3 regions of the Streptomyces sp. NPDC006711 genome follow, and region 1 is predicted to be linked to each of the others. Evidence: riboswitches for the same ligand, from Rfam matches in the RefSeq annotation. Region 1 holds a riboswitch; each other region holds the start of a gene.
The links. A riboswitch is a leader RNA that binds a small molecule or an ion and turns the genes downstream of it on or off. The one in region 1 is predicted to bind thiamine pyrophosphate.

Region 1 (3,268 bases):
CTCCGCCATCCCGGCCTCGATCTCGTGCGACTTCAGGTCGCCGCCGTGCTCACGCCTGATGTCCTGCGAGATCTTCATCGAGCAGAACTTCGGACCGCACATCGAGCAGAAGTGCGCGGTCTTGGCCGGCTCGGCGGGCAGCGTCTCGTCGTGGAACTCCCGGGCCGTGACCGGGTCGAGGGCCAGGTTGAACTGGTCCTCCCAGCGGAACTCGAACCGGGCGTCCGAGAGCGCGTCGTCCCACTCCTGGGCGCCCGGGTGCCCCTTGGCCAGGTCCGCCGCGTGCGCGGCGATCTTGTACGTGATGACGCCGGTCTTCACGTCGTCACGGTTGGGCAGGCCAAGGTGCTCCTTGGGCGTGACGTAGCAGAGCATCGCGGTGCCCCACCAGGCGATCATCGCCGCGCCGATACCGGAGGTGATGTGGTCGTAGGCGGGCGCCACATCGGTGGTCAGCGGCCCCAGGGTGTAGAACGGGGCCTCTTCGCAGATCTCCTGCTGGAGGTCGATGTTCTCCTTGATCTTGTGCATCGGGACGTGCCCCGGGCCCTCGATCATCGTCTGTACGTTGTGACGCTTGGCGATCGTGTTGAGTTCCCCGAGCGTGCGGAGCTCCGCGAACTGCGCCTCGTCGTTGGCGTCCGCGATGGAGCCCGGCCGCAGGCCGTCACCCAGCGAGTACGTCACGTCGTACGAGGCGAGGATGTCGCACAGCTCCTCGAAGTTCTCGTACAGGAACGACTCCTTGTGGTGCGCCAGGCACCAGGCCGCCATGATCGACCCGCCGCGCGAGACGATGCCGGTCTTTCGGCGGGCGGTCAGCGGAACGTAGCGCAGCAGCACGCCCGCGTGGACCGTCATGTAGTCGACGCCCTGCTCGGCCTGCTCGATGACCGTGTCCTTGTAGATCTCCCAGGTCAGGTCCTCGGCACGGCCGTCGACCTTCTCCAGCGCCTGGTACAGCGGCACCGTGCCAATGGGCACGGGCGAGTTGCGCAGCACCCACTCGCGAGTGGTGTGGATGTTGCGGCCCGTGGAGAGGTCCATGACCGTGTCCGCGCCCCATTGCGTGGCCCAGGTCATCTTGTCGACCTCTTCCTCAATGGAGGAGGTGACCGCGGAGTTCCCGATGTTGGCGTTGACTTTCACCAGGAACCGCTTGCCGATGATCATCGGCTCGATCTCGGGGTGGTTGATGTTCGCGGGCAGCACGGCGCGGCCCGCCGCGATCTCCTCGCGTACGACCTCGGGGGAGACGTTCTCGCGGATCGCGACGTACTCCATCTCCGGGGTGATCTCGCCGCGCCGGGCGTACGCGAGCTGGCTGACGGCCTGGCCGCCACGGCCGCGGCGGGGCTGGCGCGGGCGCCCGGGGAAGACCGCGTCGAGGTTCTTCAGGCCCCCGCGCGGCGAGGTGTGCTTGATGCCGTCGTCCTCGGGACGGACCGGGCGCCCCGCGTACTCCTCGGTGTCGCCACGCCCGATGATCCAGTTCTCCCGGAGCGGTGCGAGGCCTCGGCGGACGTCGGTCTCGACGTCCGGATCGGTGTACGGACCGGACGTGTCGTACAGCGTTACGGCCTTGCCGTTGGTGAGGTGCACCTGACGGACCGGCACCTTGAGGTCGGGGCGCGACCCCTCGATGTACCCCTTGTGCCAGCCGATGGACTTCCCGCTCTCCTCAGTGCTGGAGGCAGGCGTGCGTGCGTCCTGAACGGTCATGAGACCTACTCCCTACGCCGGCATTACCCGGTAACAGGTTCGGCGGTCGGCGCAGCCTCTTCCGTACGGTTCGTACGGCTTTCAGCGCCCTCTCAGCCCGGTGCTCCGAGCTCCCGCGTGTGCAAAGGTGTCACCACGCTAGCGCCCGCACTGGCGCGCTGAACAGAGGGCCCCCTCCGTTCTTGCGATGATCGGGCGGTGACCCCACCAGAACCGCACCCTCCGCATCCCCCCGGCGGACCCGGCCAAGGACACGGCCACACGCACGGCCACGCGCATGGCCACTCACACGGTCACGGGCCCGCGGCACCCGTCTCCAAGCACCTTCGCAAGGTCATCGCCGCCGTCCTGATCCCCTTCTCCGCGGCGGTACTTGTGGGGCTCGTGGTGCTCTGGCCCGGCGGCGCCCCACCGCACCAGCGCACCGGGGTCGGCTTCGACCGCCAGACCCAGCAGGCCAAGGTCCTCACGGTGGACAAAGTGGACTGCGCGTCGGTCCACGCGGGTCAGACCCCGTCGAACGGTGACACCTCCACCGCTGAGAGCGGGCAGGCGAGGAACGCCCCGCGCCAACCGTGCGGCAAGGCCACCGTCGAGGTCACCTCCGGCAAGGAGAAGGGCCGCACCTTCACCGAGGTCGTCCAGCCCGACTCGCCGCGCCAACTGCACGCCGGTCAGGGCGTGATCGTCTCGTACGCCCCCGACGCCCCCCACGACCTCCAGTACTCGGTGACCGATGTGAACCGGCGCTTCCCGATGGCGCTGCTCGCGGGGATCTTCGCGCTCGCGGTCGTGGTCGTCGGCCGGCTGCGCGGGGTGATGGCGCTGATCGCCCTGGTGGTCTCGTTCGCCGTGCTGACCTTTTTCATCCTTCCGGCGGTGTTGCAGGGTTCCAATCCGCTGCTTGTGGCGGTGGTCGGGGCGAGCGCCATCATGCTGATCGCGCTCTACATGTGCCACGGCCTGTCCGCGCGCACCTCGGTCGCCGTGCTCGGCACCCTCGTCTCGCTGATGCTCATCGGGCTGCTCGGCTCGCTCTTCATCGGCTGGGCCGCGCTCACCGGCAACACCGACGACAACACCGGCCTCATCCATGGCCTTTACCCGGGCATAGACATGTCCGGCCTGCTGCTCGCGGGCGTCATCATCGGCTCGCTCGGCGTGCTGGACGATGTGACGGTCACGCAGACCTCGGCGGTGTGGGAGCTGCACGAGGCGAATCCGACGATGGGCCCGCGCGGCCTGTACCGGGCGGGCATCCGGATCGGCCGCGACCACATCGCCTCGGTGGTCAACACCCTGGTGCTCGCCTACGCGGGCGCCGCGCTGCCCCTGTTGCTGCTGTTCTCGATCGCGCAGAGCAGCGTGGGCACGGTGGCCAACAGCGAGCTGGTGGCCGAGGAAGTCGTCCGCACGCTCGTCGGGTCGATCGGGCTGGTCGCTTCGGTGCCGCTGACCACCGCGCTGGCCGCCCTGGTCGTCTCCGCGGACCGGCCCGCCCCCGACGGCCGCGCGGCGCCCCGGCCGGCCGTGAGACGCGGCGCGG
Region 2 (3,268 bases), on a different contig from region 1:
TAGCGAGCGACGCGCCCTTTTCGGCCCCGCGTCTGCGGGGGTGATCCAGTGAGGTCTCCTGGCTTCGGCACCGTATCGTCGCCTGCTCCGCGCCCAGCGGGGATCGCCGGCCTCGTCGTACTGAGGAGTTACCGCTCATGGCACGCCCCGTCCCGGGAGAACTCACCTTCACCGCGCCCCGCGGAGCGAAGCAGCCGCCGCGGCACCTCGCCGACCTCTCGCCCGCCGAGCGCAAGGATGCCGTCGCCGCGATCGGCGAGAAGCCCTTCCGCGCCAAGCAGCTCTCGCAGCACTACTTCGCGCGCTACGCCCACGACCCGGCCGAGTGGACCGACATCCCGCTCGCCGCGCGCGGCCGGCTCCAGGAGGAGCTGCTGCCCGATCTGATGTCGGTCGTCCGGCACATCTCCTGCGACGAGGACACCACCCGCAAGACGCTGTGGAAGCTGCACGACGGCACGCTCGTCGAGTCCGTCCTGATGCGCTACCCGGACCGGGTGACCATGTGCATCTCCTCGCAGGCCGGCTGCGGCATGAACTGCCCGTTCTGCGCCACCGGCCAGGCGGGCCTCGACCGCAACCTCTCGACCGCCGAGATCGTGCACCAGATCGTCGACGGCATGCGCGCCCTGCGCGACGGCGAGGTGCCGGGCGGCCCGGCGCGCCTGTCCAACATCGTCTTCATGGGCATGGGCGAGCCGCTGGCCAACTACAAGCGGGTCGTCGGCGCGATCCGCCGCCTCACCGACCCCGAGCCCGACGGCCTCGGCCTGTCCCAGCGCGGCATCACCGTCTCGACCGTGGGCCTGGTTCCCGCCATGCACCGCTTCGCCGACGAGGGCTTCAAGTGCCGGCTCGCGGTGAGCCTGCACGCCCCCGACGACGAACTGCGCGACACCCTCGTCCCGGTCAACACCCGCTGGAAGGTCCGCGAGGTCCTGGACGCGGCGTGGGAGTACGCCGAGAAGTCCGGGCGCCGCATCTCCATCGAGTACGCCCTGATCCGCGACATCAACGACCAGGCGTGGCGGGGCGATCTGCTCGGCCGGCTCCTCAAGGGCAAGCGCGTACACGTCAACCTCATCCCGCTGAACCCGACGCCGGGCTCCAAGTGGACGGCCTCGCGGCCCGAGGACGAGAAGGCGTTCGTCGAGGCCATCGCGGCCCACGGGGTGCCTGTGACGGTGCGTGACACCCGGGGTCAGGAGATCGACGGAGCCTGCGGTCAGCTGGCGGCTTCCGAGCGGTAGCCGCAGCGGGGCCGGGGCGCGTGCCGGGGCGCGCGTCGGAGCCTGTGCCGGGGGTGTGCCGGGGCCGTCGTCCGAACGGCGAAACGGCCCGGGCCGCGCCGAGAGGCCCCGTGTAACCTGGCGGGAAACATCTGCATATTCCGACAGGGGAGCGCCACAGCGCTGAGAGTGCGGTACCCATCACTGGGACACGGACCGCAGACCCTCTGAACCTTGCCCCGGTCATGCGGGGTAGGAAGTTCGGCGATTACTCAAGCTGTTGCGCCCTGCCCGCACGACCTCGCGTCGTGCGGGCAGGGCCGCGTCTCTTCCTGGTCATCTCCAGGAGGAATGAAGAAATGCGCAGTACCAAGAGGCTCGCGGCCGCGTCGCTCGCCGCCGCCCTCGGACTCGCCACGCTCGCGGCCTGCGGCGGCTCGGACGGCAAGAAGGCGTCCGGCACGAGCGGATCCGGCGGCAAGACCGTCACCCTGGTCAGCCACGACTCCTTCGCCGCATCCGACCCGGTGCTCAAGGCGTTCACCGCCCAGAGCGGCTACACCGTCAAGGTGCTCAAGAGCGGGGACGCCGGCGCCGCCCTCAACCAGGAGATCCTGACCAAGGGCTCCCCGCGCGGCGACGTGTTCTTCGGCGTCGACAACACCCTGCTCTCGCGCGCCCTGGACAACGGCATCTTCACCCCGTACGAGGCCAAGGGCCTGGACCGGGTGCCCGCCGAGGACCAGCTCGACAAGGACAAGCACCGGGTCACGCCCATCGACACCGGCGACATCTGCGTCAACTACGACAAGAAGTACTTCGCGGACAAGAAGCTCAGCCCCCCGCAGTCCTTCGACGACCTGATCAAGCCCGAGTACAAGAACCTCCTCGTCACGGAGAACGTCGCGACGTCCTCGCCCGGGCTCGGCTTCCTGCTCGGCTCCGTCGCCGCGTACGGGGACGCGGGCTGGCAGGACTACTGGAAGAAGCTGAAGGCCAACGGCGTCAAGGTCGACGACGGCTGGGAGCAGGCCTACAACACCGACTTCTCCGGCTCGGCCGGCGGCAAGAAGGCCAAGGGCGACCGCCCGCTCGTCGTCTCCTACGCATCGAGCCCGCCCGCCGAGGTCATCTACGCCGACCCCAAGCCCGCCGAGGCCCCCACCGGCGTCGCCACCGGCACGTGCTTTCGCCAGATCGAGTTCGCCGGACTGCTCAAGGGCGCCAAGAACGAAGCCGGCGGCAAGGCGCTCCTGGACTTCTTGATCTCCAAGAAGTTCCAGCAGGACATGCCGCTCCAGATGTTCGTGGACCCGGTCGCCAAGGACGCCTCGGTGCCGCCGGAGTTCACCCGGTTCGGCGCCAAGATCACGAACTCGGCGACCGTGGCCCCCGACAGGATCGCCAAGAACCGTGACCAGTGGGTCAAGTCGTGGTCCTCGCTCGTCCTGAAGTAGACCGCCAGGCGGACCGGCCGCCCCAAAAGCAGGGGCGGCGCGGCGCCGTGCGACGGGGCGCGGCGCGGTTCGCGCTCATGGCCGTGCCGCTCGCGTTCTTCGCGCTGTTCTTCGCCTGGCCCGTGGCCGCCATCGTCGGCCGGGGGCTCCGGGCGGACGGCGCCTGGCAGTTCGGCCGGCTCACCCAGGTCCTCGGCGACCCGGACATCACCCACGTCCTGTGGTTCACCACCTGGCAGGCGCTCGCCTCCACCGCGCTCACCCTCGTGATCGCCCTGCCCGGCGCCTACGTCTTCGCCCGCCTCGACTTCCCCGGCAAGCAGCTCCTGCGGGCCGTGGTCACCGTGCCCTTCGTGCTGCCGACCGTCGTCGTGGGCACCGCGTTCCTCGCGCTGCTCGGCCGGGGCGGGCTGCTCGACCAGCTGTGGGGGGTGCGCCTTGACACCACGGTGTGGGCGATCCTGCTCGCCCACGTCTTCTTCAACTACGCGGTGGTCGTACGCACCGTGGGGGGCCTGTGGTCCCAGCTCGACCCGCGTCAGGAAGAAGCCGCACGCGTGCTCGGCGCCTCCCGGTGGACGG
Region 3 (3,268 bases), on a different contig from region 1:
AGCCGGTCCGCCCCTGGCAGGGGGGCGATGCTGGCCCGCATGCGCATACCCAGCCCGTCCGGCGATTGAGGACGAGCGCGTTCAGCGCGAACGGGGCCTGGGGCGGAGCCCCAGGGACCTTGGCTGCGGCCCGTGGATGGCTGGTCGCGCAGTTCCCCGCGCCCCTGGCGGGGTCCGTGCTGGCCCGCATGCGCATCCTCAGCCCGCCCGCCCCTGGCAAGGGGACGATGCTGGCCCGCATGGGCATGGTCAGCCCGTCCGGCGATTGAGGATGAGGCCCACCCGTGTCGGCCTTACGTGCGGGTCGTGGATTTCAGGGGGGTGGACGGGTCCGCCACCTTCGTGGGGTCGAGGCGGGCCCCCGACTCGATCAGCTTGCGGCCCTGGGCCAGATCTCGGGGCCGGCCCACCGCGAGGACCGCCACCAGCGCCCCCTCCCGCAGCCAGCACACCGACCACGGCGTGGTCGAGGGGTCGCCCCGGCGGACCAGTTCGTCGGCGGCCGCATGGTGGCCCGCGTACTGGACGAACCGCCCGAACTGCTCGGACCAGAAGTACGGGACCGGGTCGTAGTCGGACGCGGCCTCGCCCACGATGTCGGCGGCGACCGTGCGCGGCCCCTGGAGCGCGTTGTCCCAGTGGTGGACGAGCAGGCGCTCGCCGAAACGCGCCGAGGGGAACGACACGCAGTCGCCGACCGCGTAGACGTCCGGCAGTGAGGTGCGCAGCCGGGCGTCCGCGGTGATCGCCCCCTCGGGGCCGACCTCGATGCCGGAGCCGGCCAGCCAGCCCGTCGCGGGCCGCGCGCCGATGCCGACGATCACCGCGTCGGCCGCCAGCACCCGCCCGTCGGCCAGCCGCACCTCGCCCGGCCCGATGGACGCGACCCTGGCCCCGGTGAGCAGATCGGCGCCCGCCTCGGCGTACCAGTCGGCCATGGGGGCGGCGACCTCGGCGGGCAGCGCCCCGGCCAGGGGGCGGTCGGCGGCCTCCACGACGGTGACCTCGCACCCCGCCTCCCGCGCGGCGGTCGCGAACTCCGCGCCGATCCAGCCCGCGCCCACGACCACGATCCGGTGCCGCTGGTCCAGGACCGGGCGGAGCCGCCGCGCGTCGTCCAGGGTGCGCAGCAGATGCACGCCGGGCACTCCCCCGGTGCCGGGCAGCGTCAGGGGTTCGGCGCCGGTGGCGATGACCAGCGTGTCGTAGCCGACCTCGCCCGCCTCGGTCACCACGCGCCGCTCGGCCGGCCGCACGCCGGTGACCTCCAGGCCCAGGCGCAGGTCCACGCCGAGCGCGTGGAAGTCGACCTCGAAGGCCGAGCCCTCGGACTTGCCGAGCAGGATCGCCTTGGACAACGGCGGCCGGTCGTAGGGCTGATGGGGTTCGGCGCCGATGAGGGTGACGGCTCCGGTGAAGCCCTGTTCGCGCAGGGCCACCGCGGTCTGCACGCCGGCCATGCCCGCGCCGACGACGACCACGTGCCGCGTCTGGGATTGCGTCTGCTGTTCGCTCACCTGATCACCATAAGCAGCTGACTGAGCGTCAGGTAGGGGACGGATCCCCGGCGCGCACCCCCGGGCCGCCCCCAGGCCACCCCCGGGCCCCTCCCCGGCCCCCGGACGCTCCCTTACTGCGCGTCGGCGGCTCGGGCTATGGTGGCTGGCGTAAAGCACTCGCGGGAGCCCGGACGGACCGGGCTGAGAGGGAGGCTGGGCGGCCTCCGACCGTACGAACCTGATCCGGGTCATGCCGGCGAAGGGAGGGGCTGGACGCCCATGCGTTCTGCACACAGCGGGCCCGCGAACGGGTCCGACGTCCTCGTGATCGGGGGCGGCATCATCGGCCTCGTCACCGCCTGGCGGGCCGCGCGGCTCGGCCTCGGTGTCGTGCTCGTGGACCCCGAGCCGGGCGGCGGCGCGGCCCAGGTCGCGGCCGGGATGCTCGCCGCCGTCACCGAGCTGCACTACGGCGAGCAGACCCTGCTCGCCCTCAACGTCGAATCCGCCCGGCGCTATCCGGCCTTCGTGGCCGAGCTCGGCGAGGTCACGGGCCTGGACACTGGCTACCGGGCCTGCGGCACCCTGGCCGTGGCGCTCGACCTGGACGACCGCGCCCACCTGCGGGACCTGCACGCGCTCCAGACCCGCTGCGGGCTGGAGTCGCAGTGGCTGTCGGGGCGCGAGTGCCGTCGCCTCGAACCGCTGCTCGCGCCGGGCGTGCGCGGCGGCCTGCGGGTGGACGGCGACCACCAGATCGACCCGCGCCGCCTGGCCCGGGCGCTGCTCGTGGCCTGCGAGAAGGCCGGCGTACGGTTCGAGCGCGCCTGGGCCCGGCGGCTCACGGTCCTGCGGGGACGGGCGGCCGGGGTGACCCTCGCCGACGGCGCCGAACTCCACGCCGACCAGACCGTGCTCGCCGCGGGCAGCCTGAGCGGCACCCTCGACGGCGTACCGGAAGAACTGCTTCCGCCGGTACGCCCGGTGAAGGGCCAGGTCGTGCGCCTGACCGTGCCGCCGGCGTACGCGCCCTTCCTGTCCAGGACCGTACGGGCGGTGGTGCGCGGCAGCGACGTCTACCTCGTGCCGCGCGAGAACGGCGAGCTGGTCGTCGGCGCCACCAGCGAGGAACTGGGCTGGGACACCACCGTCACCGCCGGCGGGGTCTACCAACTCCTGCGTGACGCCCACGAGTTGGTGCCCGGCATCACCGAACTGCCCCTGACCGAGACCCGGGCGGGCCTTCGCCCCGCCTCCCCCGACAACGCGCCCCTGCTCGGACCGACCGCGCTGCCCGGCCTCGTGCTGGCCACCGGGCACTACCGCAACGGCGTCCTGCTCACCGCCGTCACCGGCGACGTCATGGCGCACGTCCTGACCACCGGTGAACTGCCCGACGAGGCACGCCCCTTCACCCCGCGCCGGTTCACCGGCGCACCTCGGGAGCTGACGACCGCATGACCATCTCCGTCAACGGCGAGCCCCGCCCGCTCGCCCCCGGGACCACCCTCGACGCCCTCGTGGCCACCCTCACCCCGGCCCGCTCCGGCGTCGCCGCCGCCGTCAACGAGACGGTCGTGCCGCGCGGCGCCTGGTCCGCCACCACCCTCGGCGACGGCGACCGCGTCGAGGTCCTGACCGCCGTGCAGGGAGGCTGAGCCATGGCCGACGACGACCTGACCATCGCCGACACCACCTTCGGCTCCCGCCTGATCATGGGTACCGGCGGCGCGCCGAGCCTGGACGTCCTGGAGCGCGCGCTCGCGGCG

Region 2: another riboswitch for thiamine pyrophosphate. It lies ahead of ACFYM2_RS31075 (thiamine ABC transporter substrate binding subunit); the one in region 1 lies ahead of thiC (phosphomethylpyrimidine synthase ThiC).
Region 3: another riboswitch for thiamine pyrophosphate. It lies ahead of thiO (glycine oxidase ThiO); the one in region 1 lies ahead of thiC (phosphomethylpyrimidine synthase ThiC).

What each region holds. Positions count from the first base shown of each region.
Region 1 is NZ_JBIAGO010000001.1:724,900-728,167, reverse strand. It holds gene thiC (phosphomethylpyrimidine synthase ThiC) at 1-1,722, opposite strand, end outside; TPP riboswitch at 1,715-1,849, opposite strand; gene ACFYM2_RS03195 (YibE/F family protein) at 1,921-3,268, shown strand, end outside.
Region 2 is NZ_JBIAGO010000022.1:87,655-90,922, forward strand. It holds gene rlmN (23S rRNA (adenine(2503)-C(2))-methyltransferase RlmN) at 138-1,250, shown strand; TPP riboswitch at 1,386-1,506, shown strand; gene ACFYM2_RS31075 (thiamine ABC transporter substrate binding subunit) at 1,589-2,686, shown strand; gene ACFYM2_RS31080 (ABC transporter permease) at 2,764-3,268, shown strand, end outside.
Region 3 is NZ_JBIAGO010000016.1:269-3,536, forward strand. It holds gene ACFYM2_RS26460 (hypothetical protein) at 120-269, shown strand; gene ACFYM2_RS26465 (NAD(P)/FAD-dependent oxidoreductase) at 294-1,517, opposite strand; TPP riboswitch at 1,669-1,781, shown strand; gene thiO (glycine oxidase ThiO) at 1,779-2,960, shown strand; gene thiS (sulfur carrier protein ThiS) at 2,957-3,157, shown strand; gene ACFYM2_RS26480 (thiazole synthase) at 3,161-3,268, shown strand, end outside.